Regions from separate parts of the Clostridium facile genome, predicted to be linked through region 1. Evidence: a T-box and tRNA genes for the amino acid it is inferred to sense, from the RefSeq annotation. Region 1 holds a T-box; the other holds one or more tRNA genes.

What was found. The T-box of region 1 lies ahead of tyrS (tyrosine--tRNA ligase). A T-box ahead of a tRNA ligase gene usually reads a tRNA of that ligase, here a tRNA-Tyr.
Region 2: it has a tRNA-Tyr gene. The T-box ahead of tyrS (tyrosine--tRNA ligase) is inferred to sense a tRNA for this amino acid. The anticodon was not compared.

Annotation. Positions count from the first base shown of each region.
Region 1 is NZ_JACOQK010000001.1:138,144-147,892, forward strand. It holds gene H8Z77_RS00500 (TIGR00266 family protein) at 1-63, opposite strand, end outside; gene H8Z77_RS00505 (NAD-dependent protein deacylase) at 285-992, shown strand; gene H8Z77_RS00510 (arsenate reductase family protein) at 1,013-1,369, shown strand; gene H8Z77_RS00515 (nucleotidyltransferase domain-containing protein) at 1,602-2,270, shown strand; gene H8Z77_RS00520 (DUF3784 domain-containing protein) at 2,494-2,826, opposite strand; gene H8Z77_RS00525 (ATP-binding protein) at 2,838-4,361, opposite strand; gene H8Z77_RS00530 (vWA domain-containing protein) at 4,351-5,664, opposite strand; gene H8Z77_RS00535 (leucine-rich repeat domain-containing protein) at 5,695-6,693, opposite strand; gene tyrS (tyrosine--tRNA ligase) at 6,826-8,052, opposite strand; T-box leader at 8,131-8,378, opposite strand; gene H8Z77_RS00545 (sigma-E processing peptidase SpoIIGA) at 8,519-9,370, shown strand; gene sigE (RNA polymerase sporulation sigma factor SigE) at 9,384-9,749, shown strand, end outside.
Region 2 is NZ_JACOQK010000001.1:2,215,454-2,225,202, forward strand. It holds gene H8Z77_RS09165 (MATE family efflux transporter) at 1-522, shown strand, start outside; gene H8Z77_RS09170 (hypothetical protein) at 643-879, opposite strand; gene H8Z77_RS09175 (toll/interleukin-1 receptor domain-containing protein) at 1,353-2,087, opposite strand; tRNA gene H8Z77_RS09180 (tRNA-Tyr) at 2,879-2,964, opposite strand; tRNA gene H8Z77_RS09185 (tRNA-Thr) at 2,993-3,068, opposite strand; tRNA gene H8Z77_RS09190 (tRNA-Pro) at 3,132-3,208, opposite strand; gene H8Z77_RS09195 (hypothetical protein) at 3,361-3,657, opposite strand; gene spoIIP (stage II sporulation protein P) at 3,664-4,821, opposite strand; gene gpr (GPR endopeptidase) at 4,884-5,747, opposite strand; gene rpsT (30S ribosomal protein S20) at 5,971-6,225, shown strand; gene H8Z77_RS09215 (hypothetical protein) at 6,409-6,582, shown strand; gene alr (alanine racemase) at 7,131-8,294, shown strand; gene H8Z77_RS09225 (IMP dehydrogenase) at 8,796-9,749, opposite strand, start outside.

The sequences.
Region 1 (9,749 bases):
TTCCCCGTTTTCCAGAGTACAAACAACAACTGGCATGGGGGTGCCTTCAATTTTATATTGCATGATGTAATCCTCCTTTTTTATTTGTTATTATAGAGGTTATTTGATTGTAGGTCAATTGATTTTCATATTGTTTTACGAATTCCATAAATATAATTTATATTTTTATGAAAAACAGATAGATTGGGTTGATTAATGATGTTAAACATGGAAAAGATTTGCGAATTATTTGGAATCATGATACAATAAAAATGGTTATAATATCATGCAAAGAAGGGGTATCAATGATTGACCAATTAAAGCAGTGGGTACAACAAAGCGACAATATCGTGTTTTTTGGAGGTGCTGGAGTTTCTACCGAAAGTGGAATACCGGATTTTCGCAGTACCGATGGTTTATACTATCAAGAATATCAATATCCTCCAGAAACGATTTTAAGCCATACGTTTTATGAGGAAAATCCATTGGAATTTTTTCGGTTTTACCGCAATAAATTAATCTATCCAGATGCCAAACCAAACGCAGCCCATAATAAACTGTCGGAGTGGGAAAAACAAGGAAAATTAAAAGCGGTTATTACCCAAAATATTGACGGTCTGCATCAGATGGCAGGCAGTAAAGAAGTGTTGGAGCTGCATGGTTCCATCCATCGGAATTATTGTGAGTCTTGCGGAAAATTTTATCGTTTACAAGAAATTATGGATTGTGACGGTATCCCAACATGTTCTTGTGGGGGACGGATTAAACCGGATGTTGTACTGTACGAGGAAGGGCTGGATAGCAATATTTTAAGCCGTTCTTTAAATTATATCCGCCATGCGGATGTATTGATTGTCGCTGGAACTTCATTGGCTGTTTATCCAGCAGCGGGTTTATTGCAGTATTATACTGGAAATCATCTAGTATTAATCAATAAAACGCCAACCCCTTATGATGCCAATGCAGATTTATTAATTCAGGGGAAAATAGGGGAAGTACTCTCCCAATTATAAGTTTGAAAGGAATGTATATTATGTCAATTTTATTTTTGGAATATCCGAAGTGTTCTACCTGCCAAAAAGCGAAAAAATGGCTAGATGAAAACGGAATACAATATCAGGACCGCCATATTGTAGAACAGAACCCTACAGTGGAGGAATTAACCCAATGGTATCAAAAAAGCGGATTGCCATTAAAACGGTTTTTTAATACCAGCGGGATGCTATATAAAGAATTAAAATTAAAAGATAAACTGCCTACTATGACAGAACAGGAACAATTAGAATTATTAGCCACCAATGGGATGTTGGTAAAGCGCCCGTTGGTTATCTCTGATACTGTAATTTGTCCAGGGTTTAAACAGGATGTTTGGGAACAGTTGAAAGATTAATGGATTTAGAAATACACAATTGGCTATTTTTGTTTGTCAGAATTGGAACAGACAAAAATAGCCTTTTTTGATTGGTTAGGAAAATTAGTGGTATTTTCGGTAGGATATCTCGTTATAGGCTTTCATTTTATGTGATGTAAGACCAGTGAAATAAAGTGAATACATCATGAGATACTTGATAAAAAATTCTAAGAGAATTGTTTTTCAAATTATGAATATAGGAGGAAATAACATGGTAAACATTGATGATTATATGCAGAGGCTACAGCTAGTGCTACAACAGGTATTTGGCAATCGGTTATTGTATTTAGGGCTACAAGGAAGTTATCGTAGAGGGGAAGAAACGCCAACAAGCGATATTGATGCTATGGTAATATTGGATTATTTTACGATACAGGACATGGATCTGTATCGAAAGACTGTTACCAATTTAACTCCAGAGGAACAAACTTGTGGGTTTATCTGTGGAAAACAGGAATTGCTCCACTGGAATCCAGGAGAAATCTGCCAGTTGATCCACGAAACCAAAGATTATTACGGAAATTTAAAGGACTTTGTGCCAGAATATACCTTACAGGATGTGAAAAACCATATCAAAGTAAATGTGGGGAACCTGTACCATGGGCTCTGTCATGAATTCATCCACTCCTCCCAAGGGATAGAAAAAGAACAGTTGCAATTTGCGTATAAATCTATTTTTTATCTTTTACAAAACCTACATTTTATCCGGACTGGAAAATTTATCTTAAAAAAACAGGATTTGGCTTCCTATTTGGAAGGATTGGATCTACAGGTTTTGCAAACAGCAGAATCGGTGAAAACCAAAGAGTTTAATGGCCAACATGCTTTTCAATTGCTGTTTGGTTGGTGCCAACAAGTATTACATACAATTGATTGTTAATATGAAAATTTTGTAGTTCTAAATGGTACATTTTTCTTCAATATTGGGGAATCAACATAACAATGGCAGGAAAACAATCTGACATGTAAACGAAAACATCCAAATATTTGCAGGATTAATGTTGGCAACGAAATAATAGAATAAAATACAAAAAAGCTCGTACAACTATTTGTACGAACTTTTTTATTTTACTATCTTTTGTTAATTTAGCCTGATAGAATAATTATTTTCTTTTAAAACGAATTAGCTTGCTATTGTATTTGATAATAAAAAATAAAATGAGAACTACTCCAACCACAATCATAGCAACGCCAATGTAATATCCAATATCAGGGCGGAAGATTAAATTGAGTATGGGTATTAGAAAAACACCTATCCCAACAAACATACCACCTGTACCAATTCTTTTAGTATAAACTTTTGCATCTTTTGGATCAAGGTTTCCATAATGATAACTGTGAATGAATGAAATATTTCCTTTACAGCCCACTTGATAGGAGATGAAAATCAAAAGTAATCCTAAAATGATTTCCGTAATAATTTCTTGTAATTCCATAATAACCCTTTTTAATCGAAATCTTTCCTTGTCAGCTGGGTAAGTTCTTGGATTTCTTCCAGAACTTCTTTTTGCCGTTCTTGGAATAACAATCCTTTATTATACATATAGTATCGGTCGCAGCCATGTTCGTTGATAAACTTCATGCTAAAATAGTTTGCGTTCAACTCTGTAATAAAAATAACCATTTCCTGGCTGTTTCCAAACGCAGCTTCCATAAAATCAAATGCATAATCCAACGAAGCTGCCGTATCTTGAATAAGCTGTTTCCGTTTTTCCGGCTGTTGCTGGAATTGATTTTTCACTAGTTCAAACGCATCTTGCCCTTCCAAGGATTCTTGTTTTAACTGTAAAACATATTTCTCCAATATTTGGAGAACCTTTTGTCCGGTTTGCAGCTGTAGTTGATCCAATTGCCCTGCTTGTTTTTTCTGTTCTAAAGTATCCCGATATCCTTGAATAAGTTCAACTAGGCTTTGGATAGCAGGATAGGTTTGTAATTTAGTCTTCCAGGATTTTAACTGTTCAAACAGCTGAGTGGTCAATAAATCTTGTAATTCTACTTGTTGGAATTGTTGGGATAATTTGCTGAGCAATAAACCAATAACACTAAGACGTTCATCGAACTGGGATGATTTTAGTTTGGAGATCGCCTGTTCTGAAATCATACCGGATAAAATCGCCTCAATTTGATAGTCGGTTTGATATTTGTAATAAAGTTCTAGATAGTTGGCAAAGTCTTTTGCGATAGCAGGGAACTGAATATACTGAATAATTAAATCTTGGTCAACTGGCATCCCCAAAATTTCGTATGTCTGGATGATTTGGGATAAGTCTTCCCACCCACGGGCTGTGGCAAATAATTTTCCATCTACCGTGGTTTGAATCCGATAAAAGTTTTCCTTTTTAATTTCCAGATAAGAAATAATGGCACCATGTAGATTATTCTGATAGGCATATTCTTTCCAAACAGAAAAATCTTCCTGTACATCAATCTTTTTAACGCGGTCTAGAGTAACAATATCGAATTCTTTCACCGATTTATTGTATTCAGGAGGGTTACAAGCTGCCGCTATGATCCATCCTTCCGGAATACGATGGCTGCCAAAAGTCTTTTGCTGTAAGAATTGCAGCATGGTAGGAGCTAATGTTTCGGATACACAGTTGATCTCATCAATAAACAAGATACCTTCTTTCAGCCCTGTCTGTTCCATTTTCTCATAAATCGAAGCAATAATTTCACTCATGGTATATTCTGTAACAGCATACTCTGTTCCACCATAATTTTTATGCTGAATAAAAGGCAATCCTACAGCGCTTTGGCGGGTGTGGTGGGTGATGGTATAGGCGACCAGAGCCACACCACATTCCCTTGCCACTTGTTCCATAATCTGTGTTTTTCCAATACCAGGAGGACCCATTATGAGAACAGGACGCTGCCGGATCGAAGGGATACGGTAATTTCCCAGTTCATCTTTTGCCAGATATGCCTGGATAGACCGTTTGATTTCCTGTTTGGCTTGTTTAATGTTCATTCTGTTCCTCCAAATCTTCTGGTTGTAATACCAATTGAATCGCCCAAGGCGGCAAATCAAATTGGTTTCCTTCCTGTTCCATAAACAAAAAAGCTGTTTGGTAGCGGGGAGCTTTGGTGGGAAAAATACCACATCCATCGGTAAAGTATAATAATCCCCGCAAATGATGAAATTTCCCTTCTGATAAGAGCTGGTCCACATAAGTAAATACCGGGCGGAAATCGGTCCCACCATTTCCAATGAGCTGAAAATGGTCCATATATTCCACCAACTGCCGCTCATTTTCAATCAATTGGTCGGATTGGATCTGCTCATCACATTGGATAATATGGATATTTACCTTTTTGAAGAAGCTGTCATTGGATTTTAAAATAGAGTAAGTTTCCTTTAAAAATGCCTGAACCAACTCCCCAGAACAGGACATAGATGTATCAATCGCGATGACAAAATCCTCTACTTTTTTCACTTCTTTTACTTCCTGTGATTCAATCAATGGCATGTTACCATAAAGTTCTAACCCATAAGTGTAGAAAGTATAGTCAAACGTATCTGGGTCCAGTTGGACTTCTTCCCCCAGTACAGCGAATTTTCGCAAAAATTCCCGATAATCATACTTTTGACGGTTTTCTACCTTGACCTGCTCCAAAAGTTCACCAGACTGTGAAGCGGCGTCCCGGGAAAAGGTTTCCATATTGGTTTGTGTTTTTTCGCTGATGTCCTTCCACTTTTGTTCTAAGCTCTCTATTTGTGGTTGGTTTTCTTTTGGAGAAGGCCATAAGGTATGGTCATCCACTGTAAATTCTGTTACCAGCCGCTGCAACGCTGTTTGGGAAAGGGACATCCGCAACAACGCACGGTAAATCCCTTCCGCAGTCAACACCTTTAACTGCTGGTTTAGCTGCCGATAGATCTCCTTTTTCAGAGCGGAAGAAGCCATTCGAATACAGCGATGATACATGCTATCAATTACCGATTCAATGGCGATATCACAGGAAAGATGCCATAGGGTCAAATCGGTTTTTGGAGTCTTGGTCAGATGGCGAAACAGACAGTGGAGCATACTGTGTAGATAAGCTCGATTGATCCAAATCCTACTTTTCTGGAATTGTTCGGTGAGGAAAAATGGGTTGTAATAAAGGGAATATCCATCCGTCCCAATAAAATCAGTTTTTAGGCTGATTTGATATCCAAAACTGCTCAATGCCAGATCAAAAAAACGCATGGCTAAATAAAGTTCATTCCGGGAAGTGTTGAGAATTTGACCGCATACCTGTTCATACCGCTGGGTAATCTCTTCTGACATCATATCCTCCTTCCCGCAATAAAATTTTGCTTATAGTTCAAATGATTTTTCCTGTTTTTGAAAATGGGTGTGTCGGTAATCCATTAAAAAGCTAAGGATTTCTCCTCGTTGGGATTTGTTTGCAAGGGTGATGGCATAATCAACATCCTCTGGCCCCATTAGATGATTCTGTACCATAAATTCAATACATTCTGCCCAATCGTTTTGGATGGCAAGCTGGCAAATAAAACGGTTGTGCTCTTTTAAATATTGCATATATTGTTCCTGTGCGGATTCGCTGAGCTGATAAGGATAACGGATACGTTCCATCGCAATTTTTGCTACCGTTTTTTCGTTGTCCTCAGCCTTTGCTACAGGCAACAGGCTGTCATATTCCCGGTAGTTGATACTTCCATCCAAAAAGCATTGACGATAACGATATCCGGAACCTCTTGCGAACCACTCAAAAATCCTGGCTGGAGCGTTTTCAATGGTTTCCTCAAAATATTGAGGAAAGGTGAGTTTTGCCTGCCGCGGTACACCATACATTCCATTGTTATAATGGAGAAGGACATCCACTTCATGTTGGATATCTGTGATAATACTTTTTAGGCAGGTTTCCTGCCCGTTGATGTTGGTCAGTTCAATGGTAGTGAGGGATTCACAATTTTGGAAGGCACCCCCTCCAATTTCCTGCATATTTCCTGGCATGGAAACATACTGTAAATTGATACAGTTAAAAAAAGCATAGTCTCCAATTTGGGTAATGGTTTCAGGCAATTGGATTGAGGTAAGGTTTTTTCCGCATAGAGGAAGGGCGGATTCTTGAAATCCTAATTCCCCAGATAGTTGAATTAACTGGAGTTCCCCAGTTGCTTTGGAAAGCCCTTCCGGAGAGGAAAAAGCATAAGCGCCGATTTTGGTTACTGGCATCCCTTGGATTTGATTTGGTAAAACAATATCCGTTTGGTCTGTTAAACATTGGTGGATGGTTACTGTTCCTTGTTGAACAGAATAATAAATTGTCATTCCCATAGAGCTTTGTTTCATAAATGCACTCCTTCTACTACCATTTACAATAAGATTTCTCTTTTCTCAATAAAAATGTATGAATTACAAATAAAAATTTAAAATACAAAACAGCAAAAACGCCTGCAAGTAAAACGCAGACGTTTTTAAACATTAAGCTTTGATTGCTTTATGGAATACTTTTTTCCCTTTTTTGATGATGACATAACCTTTTTCAAAGTTGGAAGCATCCAATTTTGCAGTTGGGTCGGTAATTTTTTCATCGTCAATGGAAATACCGCCTTGTTGTGTGAGCCGGCGCGCTTCCCCTTTGGAAGGGCAAAGTTTTGTAGCAACCAATAAATCCAATAAACCAATGGTGCCATCTTGGAACGCGTCCGCACTTAATTCTGTGCTTGGCATATTTTCATCCTGTGCATTTGCACTAAACAAGTTGCGGGAAGTTTCCAGTGCTTTGGTAGCTTCTTCTTCCCCGTGAACCAGTTTGGTTACTTCGTAAGCCAGAATTTCTTTTGCTTTATTTAACTGGCTACCTTCCCAGCTTTCCATTGCCTCAATTTCTTCGATTGGAAGGAAAGTAATCAGCTTCAGGCAGTTAATCACATCGTCGTCGCTGACGTTTCTCCAATACTGGAAGAATTCGTATGGTGGACATTTTTCAGGGTCAAGCCATAAGGCGCCTTTTTGGGTTTTGCCCATTTTTTTGCCTTCTTTTGTGGTTAACAGGGTAAAGGTCATCCCGTATACTTCTTCCCCTTTAACACGGCGCACCAAATCGATACCACCTAGGATATTGGACCATTGGTCGTCGCCGCCCAATTCCATTTTACATCCGGTTGTGTTATACAGATGAAGGAAGTCATAGCTTTGCATCAACATGTAGTTGAATTCTAAAAAGCTTAATCCCACTGCCAAACGGCTTTTTACACATTCCGCTGTCAACATTTTGTTAACGGAGAAATGCCGTCCAACATCGCGTAAAAAGTCAATATAATTTAGGTTTAAGAGCCAATCGCCATTTTTCAGCATCAATGCTTTCCCATCAGAAAAATCAATGAATTTGGACATCTGCTTTTTAAAGCATTCCGCATTGTGATTGATTTCTTCTACTGTTAACATTTTTCTCATATCAGTACGTCCAGTTGGGTCGCCAATCATAGTAGTACCAGTACCAAGCAAAGCAATTGGACGATGGCCAGCCTGTTGCAGATGGCGCATTACAATCAACTGCAAAAAGTGCCCAACATGCAGGCTGTCCGCAGTAGCGTCAAAACCGATATAAAAGGTAACTTTTTCGTTTTCCAGTAATTCTTTGATTTTTTCTTCATTGGTCATTTGGGCGATTAACCCACGGCGTTTTAATTCTTCAAATACAGTCATATGAATTCTCCTTTTATCAATTTGATACGGAAGGGGAATAGTCAAAAACAAAAAAGCCCTCCGTATCCTGTTACAGATACAGAGGACGAAAATACGATTTTCGTGTTACCACCTCTATTTACAGAACCCTCACGGATTACTGCCTCGGCAGGTCAAAGGACTGATCTGCTACGCAATAACGGGCGTACCCGATGCAGCCTACTAACAAGTTCGGCTACACAACTCCAAGATGTATTCAGCATAAGGCCAGCTGCGTTTTTTCACCACCCAAACGCTCTCTGTGAATCTGGAAAACTTTGCTTACTTGTTCTTTTCTCAGTTATTATTTGTATCCTAACACAAAGTTTTTTCGTTGTCAACCGTTGACGGAAAAAATCTTGTTTTATTCGTCAGAATGAGCCACGAGCGTTTGACAAAATTAAGGCTTGTCCTGGGGGTATACTGGAAATTGGACGAGGTGAACAAAATGCAGGTGATATATTTAGACGTACTTTTAGCGGTAAACTTATTTGTGAATTACTTTTTACTGTTATCCGTAAAATTATTTTTCCACAGCAAGGTGAAACGTTGGAGGATGATTTTGGCGGCTGTGATTGGCAGCCTGTTTTCCTTGATGATTTTTCTGCCCGATCCAGGATTGTTGCTAACATTCCTCATCAAAGGGATTCTTGGTGTATTATTGGTATGGCTCTGTTTTGGTTACCAACAAAGGGGAATTTTTATTAAAACAGTCTTAGGCTTTTTTGGAGTTAATTTTTTGTATGCTGGTGTAATGATGGCACTCTGGATATTTGTCTGTCCTGTAGGGATGTATTGGAACAACGGTGTGGCGTATTTTCACATTTCCGCATTAGCATTGGTCATTGGAACAATTGTCGCTTATATTGTAGTACGTGTAATCTGTTTTTTATGGAACAAACGGGTACATGCCAAGGAGTTATACCAAATTAAAATTATATGGAATCAAAAAGAAGCCAATTTATCTGCTTTTTATGATACAGGAAATCGGTTAATCGACCCATTTACAGGACATCCTGTCGTAATCTGTGAATATCAGGCAGTTAAAAATTTATTACCCGCTTCCATTCAGCAGGTTTTGGAATCTGGTCAATACATACAATCCACTGAGCTTTTGCAGGCGGTAAAATTCCATCTGATTCCATTCCAGACAGTAGGAGGAGAAAGCTTTATTGTAGGGTTTGCCCCCGACCAGTTTTATTTAGAAGAAAAACCGGTGAGCGGTTTTATGATAGGGATTACTGTGAATCATCTTTCCCATGGAGAGTTTCAAGCAGTCCTCCCAGCAAAATTCAATTAAGGAGTGAAAGGTTATGTTTTTAAAATGGCTATGGAAAAAACGGAATCAATTATTACGATATTTAGGGCTAGTGGATCCTGTCCATTACATCAATGGTGCGGATACCTTACCGCCCCCTTTAGATAAGGAACAGGAACAGATTGTGTTTCGAAAATTATCGGAAAATGACCCTTGGGCAAGGGAACAGTTGATTGTACATAATTTAAGGCTGGTTGTTTATATCGCAAAAAAATTTGAATCCACTGGAATTGGCATTGAGGATTTAATTTCGATTGGGACCATTGGGTTAATCAAAGCGGTGAACACATTTTCCCCTGAAAAAAATATTAAGCTAGCTACCTATGCTTCTCGCTGCATTGAAAATGAAATTTTGATGTAT
Region 2 (9,749 bases), 2.1 Mb from region 1:
TCCCCTATGGCCATTTTTGGAAGCACAATTGGTACTTATATTGGGCAAAACTACGGCGCCAAAAATTTTATCAGGTTGAGAAAAGGGTTTTGGATTATTTTCCGTTGGGAACTCGTTGCCAGTATTGCCTGTTTTGCTATTGTACAATTATTTGGTTGGCAAATTTGTGAGCTGTTTATCAATGCCAATGGGGAACAATCTGTTCCATATGCATTCCAGTATATCAGCACCATTTCATTTTTCTTTCCATTGCTTTGTTTGGTACATATCTATACAAATTCGCAAAAGGGGATAGGGAACGGCCTAGCTTCTATGACAGGTGGTATATTCGAGTTAACAGCCAGAATTTTAGTTTCGTATTTTTTGGTAAAAAAATTTGGATATTCTGCAGTATGTTTAGCCAGCCCATGCGCTTGGGTAGGTTCTATCATTGCGATGTGTCCTTGGTTCCATTACAAATTACACAAAATGGACCAAAAGAAAAAGAAAGAACAACAAGAAAACTCTTCCAATCAGAAATAATAAAAACCGGTAGATGGAGCAATACTTCACCTACCGGTTTTTTATTTCGATTTATAATATGGGGGTATTCCTATATAAGATAGATTTTCTCCAAACTATCCTTCCCATGAAATTTACTTATTATTTTTCTTCTGGCAAGGAAGATTTTTTCGATTCACCTGTACCCAGTTTATCGTTTAACCGTTGGCTTTGTGTTCCAAAATAAAAAGCGATTACCACTGAAAAAACAGTGAGAAAATCCTGGCTTGAAACTTTACCCACAATAGCGAGATAGGCAAATGCTACCGATAAAATTAAAGTGACAATGCTTTTTACACATAAAAGGTTACTAAGGCGTTTTACCCATATTTCCCCCATTATTTTTACCCCTTTCCTCTCTATTATCATGTATTATATCTATGCTCTATCTCTACAAACTGTTCCTGTATGGTATATTTTCATTTAAAAAGGAGAACTCAAAAAACTGGTACGATGTTTTCAATATTGTTTCAGTAAACACATAGGGTAGGGACACGGTATTTTATCTAAAATGTAGTTTTCGATATAGTTATGATAAGGTTTTAGGGCTAACGACGTCACAGAACAAGTAAATATTTTCTGGGAAATAATGATAGAAAGCACTCGATATACGATGTAAAATTGCTGATTGCTATCCTTCAAACAGATTTGAAAATTTTTCTATACCTACAGCTTTGCTTCTTTTAATAGGTATCTTATGGCTTATTGATCAATCGTATTAGGAGACTAAGTATTTCATTCCATTAATGTTAGTATAGGGTTAAATTTACAGGATTTTGGCCCCTTTATTTTGTTCTAATATAGATCCAAACTTATTTTAATTTATCAATTGTATATAATAGCTCACGGAAAGCACTTCCATAGTCTTGCCTAAAATCAATGTATTTTTTTGTTTTTAAAAATCTCGGTATTGTACACTCTTCAATCAAGATTGGTATTACTCGCACCTGTTTGTCTTGATTTTCATCCCAAATAGAGGATTCCCATTCAGCCCTAACCCAACTAGATGCAACGGAATTTTTGGATAATAAAATCAACAAGAAATCGCTATTATCAATTCCCTTTTCAATCTCAGTTGGTATAGACTGACCGCCTAAGATATCCCATTGGTCCAACCACGGGATACAACCTGCATCCTTTAAATCAGCATATAATAAATTGGCATAACCTTTATCTTGGGATGAATGGGAAATAAATAATTTCAATCCACTTTTTGATAAAGTATGCGTCGTAATACGCCTCTCATAAAATAGTGTGTTTACAAATTCTAGTTCCAATAATAATTGAGATTTATTTTTATTGTCTTTTTGACGGGATATTCGGCTCGCTAATTTTTCTTTACATTGAATAATATCGTGCATTGTAATACTATTTGACAAATAATTAACCGGGATAAGGAAGTAAGAGGAACATAATAATGGGTTTCCAAAATACACTATTCCAAGTATTTTACCATTATCCTCATCAAAATCATCGAGATACCCTATTTGTCCCTTAAAAGAACCCTCCAAACAAATTACAGGTCCATATTCCAGATAAGAAACCATAATAACCACCTTTCAAACTTGTATCTACTTATTTTTACTATCTATGTTAGAAGAAGTGTACTAATAATTCCTCTTGAGAAACAACGGATTTACCACTTAAATTACTAACATGATGGGGTATTAATCTAGCAAAGCTTTTTTAACATTGGTATCCAATAAATACTGTGATTTAGGAAACAAATAAACCTAATTATACTATCATTTCAAAAAGGCTTAAAACTGGGAAATTAAAGTTAGTTAGTATTTTTCCTTAAAACTATTATAAAGTAATTCTTTGAATAAACCAATACTCAATTAAAAAACTTTATTTCTTTGTAACAAAAACAAAGTTTATATGTTTCACACATGATAGCTCCAATTGGAAAAATTAGATAAAGGTCCCATACCATTTGAAAATAACTTTTACTTTTCTAAAAGCAACCCATTAATTTAGTTTTATTGTCAGACTATAAAGATTCCTAAGCTACCATAAATTCGAAAAACTGTTAAAGTACAGCAAATCTAATAAATTCGTTATAGATTTAATATGGTTAAAGTGTAATTCTATTTTAAATTTAGACATAGTTCGGTAGATTCTACTTATAGTCAAGCTACACAATGAAAAAGCGATCGCAGGTCTAAAAAGGGTATATGGTTTAGATACCAATTTCATCGGCAGTTTCTTGATCAAAAAAAGAGTCCAGATGTAAATTACATCTGGACTCTTTTTGGAAGAGGTAAACACTTTAAATGCGAGCACTTTGCCCGGAAAAAGAAATGAGTCCGAACGCAAATTGCGTCCAGACTCAGTCTGGTGGGAGAAGGTGGATTCGAACCACCGAAGCTGAAAAGCAACAGATTTACAGTCTGCCCCCTTTGGCCACTCGGGAATTCTCCCATATTCAATTAAATGCTCCTACAAAAAATGGAGCTGGTGGACGGACTCGAACCCCCGACCTGCTGATTACAAATCAGCTGCTCTACCAACTGAGCTACACCAGCATAGTAGGATGTATGGTATTTTACCATATAAAACACAACTTGTCAACACTAAATTTAAAAAAGTGGTCGGGGTGACAGGACTTGAACCTGCGGCATCTTGGTCCCAAACCAAGCACTCTACCAAACTGAGTTACACCCCGTAAGTTGTATATTGCTGTAAATCAAACAGCTTTATTATTATAACTGATTCATTTTATTTTGTCAACACTTTTTTGCAAAAAATTTATTTTTTTCAGCTATTATCTTTCCTTTGTAACAATTTTTTTGGAACATAAAAATATCTGTTGGAATTTTAACTCAACCCCAACAGATACCCAATTGCACGAATCCAACGCGGGACCAAAATCCAGTGTTCCTGGCACCATGCCTGGAACTGCTGCCAAGGGGTAAAATCCAGAAGATATCCATTGCCATATAAGTCGACTACTACACCATTGGCATGAGGATAAATCTGAATACCAACCCCCACGATTGCTTGTTGACTGCGGTTCATTACCACAAATAACAAGCCAAAAAAAATGATTACCGCAGCAGTAGCTGCTGCCGCTTGAAAAAATAATTGCCAAAAATATTTTTTTTCCTGTTTCATACTATCCTATTCTTGTATACTTAACAAAGCCTTTGCCAATGATTTTCCCACTAGTTCTCCAGAATATACCGCTTCATTCAAACTATTCGCATGACCGCCCATTTCGATTAAAATGGAGCCTGTTGTTAAATCCTGATTATAAAATTTATATTTAAAAGCAACGGGACGGGTTAACCCTGGATAATCACTTTCCATCTGTTTTTGTAATAAAGATGAAAAGCTAAGGTTTTTTAAATAATTTGGATAATTCATTGTGCCATCATCACAGCCGGAAACAATCATGACCTGAGCTGCGTTTTTCCCATTAATGTTTGCTATAGGGGCATAACGGGTGCCATCCTTAGTGGAAATTGCGTCACGATGGATGTCCAATACTATTTTAATCGAAGGGTTTTCTTTTAAAATGGTCTGGACAGTTTCCCGGGAACGGTCATAAGCTCCATTATAAGAAGGGTAATCATGCTCTGCGGAACTGTGGATTACTCCAATCCCTGCTGCCTCTAATTGTTTGGCGATTTCATCCCCAACCCTCACCATATTCCGAGAGGTATCCCGGTTTCGGGAAGGGACCCGGTTATCATAAAAATCCCTTGGTGCCAAGTCATAACTCTCTGTCGTATGGGTATGCATAATTAATACCTGTGGGGAGCCATCCGCTGCTATTTTAAAGTCTGGTAAGCTGTTAGCCGCCTGCAATACTGTGTTATTATCCACATTTGTGGTATTATAGATATAAGCGCTTCCCCCAATATTTAAATATTGAGTAGTACTTCCCGCTGTATATTGTTTTCTAACAATCGTTCCGTCATGGTTGCTATAGGTATCAATTTCTTCCTGTGTAATACCAACGTCCTGTGGGGTAGAAACAGAATCTGGCGAGGGACTAGTTTCCGGTTGGGAAGTATTCTCCTGTTGTCCTCCTGTTTGAACTTCTGTCTGTTCTGTTGGCTGGGAAGCATCATTATCTTGTTTTGCTTGGGTAAAAAACGACATTGTTCCTTCAGGCAGGGTAATTCCTGCGGAAACAAACGCCGCTTGTTCTGCCATAGCGCTGACATAGGGGATACTCATCACAAACCCTTTTCCCAACAACGGCAGCGCAAACACCATACCGGCCGCCAATGCTGCTTTTTTTATGGGGATGGTTTTATGCCGCCTTGCCATATGTGGTTTCCTCCTTATTATATCATTCGGTTACCACACATTATATGAATGGAAATAAAAAATTATGCTGTTAATCCCATTAATTCGGATACACTCAATTCTGGCTGAAGTGCACAGTTTAACCCCATAGCGAGCATTTTCGAGGATTGTGCTACAATTTGGTCAATTTCCCTAGGTGTCACCATCATTGTTTTCGCTCGGTCTGGAATCTGATTATTAGTTTGCAATAAATCACTTGCAATTGTTGCCATATCCACTACGGTTGGAACTCCAATTGCAATAACCGGTACCCCTAACGTATGAACAGAGAGTTCTTTCCTCCGATTTTGCACTCCTGAGCCTGGGACAATACCAGTATCCGAAATTTGGATAGTCCTACCCAAACGGTTGATATCCCGAGCCGCTAAGGCATCTACTACTACCACAGCTGCGGGCTTGATTTTTTGGCAAATACCGGCGACTATTTCTACTGTTTCCATCCCTGTTTGACCCAATACTCCAGGGGCAGCTACCGCTACGGGGCGTAACATGTCGAGCCCCGTCTGTTCTGCAATCCCGTTGATTAAATGCCTTGTTGCCAAAACGTAACGGCAGGTATGTGGCCCAATATCATCTGGAGTAATTTGAGAGTTACCTAAACCGACTACGAAAATCAACCCTTCTTTGGGTAACAAAGGGGAAATTTCTTTTCCAATTAGTTCTACTTCCTGTTCAAATTGTCCGGAATATCCTTTTAAGGAGTCCATCTCTAACGTAAGATACCTCCCTTGGGGCTTTTCCAACCGTTGGGCAGCCTGTTCTGTTTCCACCACTATCCTGGTAACGGTTACATGCCCTTTTTGAATCACATTCCGGGTAATGCCATCCGGAGTAATCTCTTTTGCAAAAGCGGTATGTTCTATCATCAAATCTGTCCGAATACCCATAACCTCATTCCTTTCGATGCTTTTCTTTTAGTATGGGCAGATTCATACAGGATTATTTGAAAACACAGGGAATATTTTATGTTTTTTACTATTGATTTTTTTTGTACAACATGGTATCATAATTAATGCTGTCAGTAGGTATCAGTGTCTCGTGCCTGCTGCGAAATTATCTGAATCAGATGAGTTCGAGATCTGTGGAAGAAAATACTAAGGAGGTGTCACCATGCCTAATATTAAATCCGCAAAAAAAAGAGTTAAAGTGATTAAAACCAAAACTCTGCAAAACAAAATGACAAAATCCGCGTTAAAAACCGCTTTAAAAGCTGCTGATGCTGCTGTAGCTGCTAACGCTGACAATAAAGCTGAGGTTGTAAAAGTTGCCATCAAAAAAATGGATCAGGCTGCTGCAAAAGGCGTTTACCACAAAAACGTTGCTGCACGTAAAAAATCCCAGCTGATGAAAAAACTGAACGGCTAATTTTTTAAAAGATAAGAAAAATATGAGCAATCCCGTTAACCTCTCAGGGATTGCTTTTTTCTTTGTTGTAAACTCCATTTGTATCCCATATGATTTTTATTTCCCTTTTGTAAACATTCTACAAAACATTTGACAGAATACCCAAGTTATATTATCATATAAATAAATAATGGAGGTGGTCTTATGTCAACACAGCTTGAACGTAAAAAAGCGCATAAAAGATCAATAACAATTATATCAATCCTGTTAAGCATTGCTGCTATTGCTTCTACCGTAGCGCTCTGGTTCTATAAGGTATCCAGCAAACGTGCTTATGAAGATAAATGGAAAGACTATGACGATTGCGGTGTTGCATAAACCTACAATTCATAGGATTCCCTTTTTTACAGGTGATCGAGATTAGCGTCTGTTGTGGGCAACAGGCGCTTTTATCTTTTATTTTTACAGAATAAGTCTTGTTTTGATTGTTTTTCTTATTTTTCCAGAATACCGCTTTTCTATGTTGAAAATTATTCACAACTCCTATTATTATCCAGAAAAAAACCAGCAACTTACTAACTAGTTGAAAACTCTGTGGAAAATGATGAAAACTTTCTGTATATTTTAAAAAAAGGGAAATGTAAATAAAATAGTTCCCGTATTTTCAGCAAATTATCCATAATACAATGGGTTGATTTTAAAAATTGACTTTTCCACATTTGTTGAAAAGTGTGTTGAAAAAGTTGAAAGTAGGTTTATTTCCATAAAATATTACCACATGTAATCATTTATTTTCCTTTTAATTCCTTCTATTTCTAATAAATTACATTTTTCTTGCAAAACCGCCTGAATATTCAACATTTGCACTTTTTTATAAAAAGTAGTATCATAAATAACACAGAATTTTTCTCCGAGGAGGAACGGCTATGCAGCCTTATACAAAACGTACCTGGACGGAAATTAACTTGGATTGTTTGGAACACAATTATCATCAAATAAAAGCATTATTGCCCCAGACTGACATCATTGCCACCGTCAAAGCGGATGGCTATGGACACTGTGCAGAACCTGTGGCACGGCATTTGCAAGAGTTAGGAGTTCATTTTTTTAGTGTCTCCAATATCGATGAGGCTACTGCACTGCGAGATGACCAAATTCAAGGCGATATTTTAATCTTAGGGTATACCCCTGTGGAACAAGCGGAAGAATTGGTAAAATACAACATTATACAAACCGTGTTTTCACCTGAGTTCGCTCAAGAATTAAATCTGGCAGCACAAAAAGCTGGTATTACAGTCCGAGTCCATGTTGCTTTGGATACAGGAATGTCCCGAATTGGTTTCCAGGCAACCCAATCCTGTTGGGAAATAGGGGAGATTGAACGGCTTTATCACTACCCCCATCTAAAAATAGAGGGCTATTTTACCCATTTATGTCATGCTGACAGTACAGAAGAGGGACCACGAAATTTCACCTTACACCAAAAGCAGCTTTTTGACCAAATGATACAACAGCTACAGCAAAAAGGATATCACACAGGGGTTTCTCACATACAAAACAGTGCAGGTATCCAAATGTTACAAGGGAACCACTATGATTTAGCGCGCCCTGGCATTGTATTATATGGATTACACCCAAGTGGCCAAGTAACAATCCCTGGATTAAAACCAGTATTGCAACTAAAATCTGTTATTTCGATGGTAAAAGAAATTGAAGCGAATGTTACAGTGGGATATTCTAGAACCTTTACCACTAAAAAAGCAACAAAAATCGCCACTGTCTGTATTGGATATGCAGATGGCTGGCCACGGCTATTATCGAACCGAGGATATGTATTGGTAAACGGACAAAAAGTTCCCATTATCGGCAATGTCTGTATGGACCAGCTCATGTTGGATGTGACAGGAATTCCCGCAAAGCAAGGGGATATTGTCACTCTAATTGGAAAAGACGGTAATTTGGAAATAACCGCAGATCAGGTTGCGGAAAGCATTGGTACCATTGGTTATGAACTGGTTTGTCAAATCAGCAAACGTGTACCAAGAGCAATCTACCAAAATGGGAAATTAATTGAAGTAATAGAATATTAAATGAAAAAACATCAGTGAGTAACTGATGTTTTTTATTTACATGATAGTATTGAATCTTGATAAGCAGTGACGATAATTTTTTATCCGCCTACCTTATTTTATAATTCCTTTCACTGTCGCAACGATAAAAACAGTTTTTACAGGGAATAATAGGTTCTATTGTAAACCGTGTGTTTTTATCTTATCTGTGAAATCCTAAAATTCAAAAAATAATTTATCAAGACAACCGCTGAGATTGTAGCATACATAGATCCTGGATGGGTCTGCTATTGACTTAGCTCAATGGACACTGAACATCATACACCCTACTATCCATAAACAGGTTCCATTAGATACCGGCAATCTGTCCAATTAACCATTGGTTTCTGTTCTATTTACTTTGCTCCGGTAAAGCTTCCTCTTCCTATCCTCCATAAAATTCGGGATTTCATTTAGATAGAAAAAGAAAGGATGTTACAAGCAAAATCCGCTGGTAACATCCTTTTTTATGATAAAATAATATTATTTTACAGTAGTTGCGGTTTTTTCTTTTAATAGGACGTCATGCGCGCCACCTTCTACAATACTGGTAGAGGATACCAGTGTCAATTTTGCTTTTTTCTGCAATTCTGGAATCGTCAACGCACCGCAGTTACACATCGTAGAGCTAACCTTTTTCAATGTCAAGCTCACATTATCCTTCAATGGACCAGCATATGGAACATAACAGTCCACTCCTTCTTCAAAGGAAAGCCCACCTTTTCCGCCTAAATCATAACGCTGCCAGTTTCTAGCACGGTTGGAACCTTCGCCCCAATACTCTTTCATGTAGTTGCCATTAATGTTTACTTTATTGGTTGGGCTTTCGTCAAAACGGGAGAAGTAACGACCCAACATCACGAAGTCCGCACCCATTGCCAAAGCCAAAGTAATGTGATAATCGTATACGATACCGCCATCCGAACAGATTGGCACATAGATACCGGTTTTTTCATAATATTCATCACGAGCTTTTGCAACCTCAATGACTGCAGTAGCCTGTCCACGGCCAATTCCTTTGGTTTCACGGGTAATACAGATGGAGCCTCCACCAATACCAACTTTAACGAAGTCTGCCCCTGCTTCCGCCAGGAACAAGAAACCTTCACGGTCTACTACGTTACCTGCACCGATTTTAACAGTATCACCATATTTTTCCCGCACAAAATCAATGGTGCGTTTTTGCCATTCGGAGAAGCCTTCTGAGGAGTCAATACATAAAACGTCCGCACCAGCTTCTACCAAAGCAGGGATACGTTTTTCATAGTCACGGGTATTGACGCCGGCACCCACAACATAGCGTTTTTTGGCATCCAGTAATTCACGTGGATTTTCTTTGTGGGAAGCATAGTCTTTGCGGAATACAAAATACAATAATTTTTGGTTTTCATCAACGATAGGGAGGGAGTTTAATTTGTGGTCCCATATAATATTGTT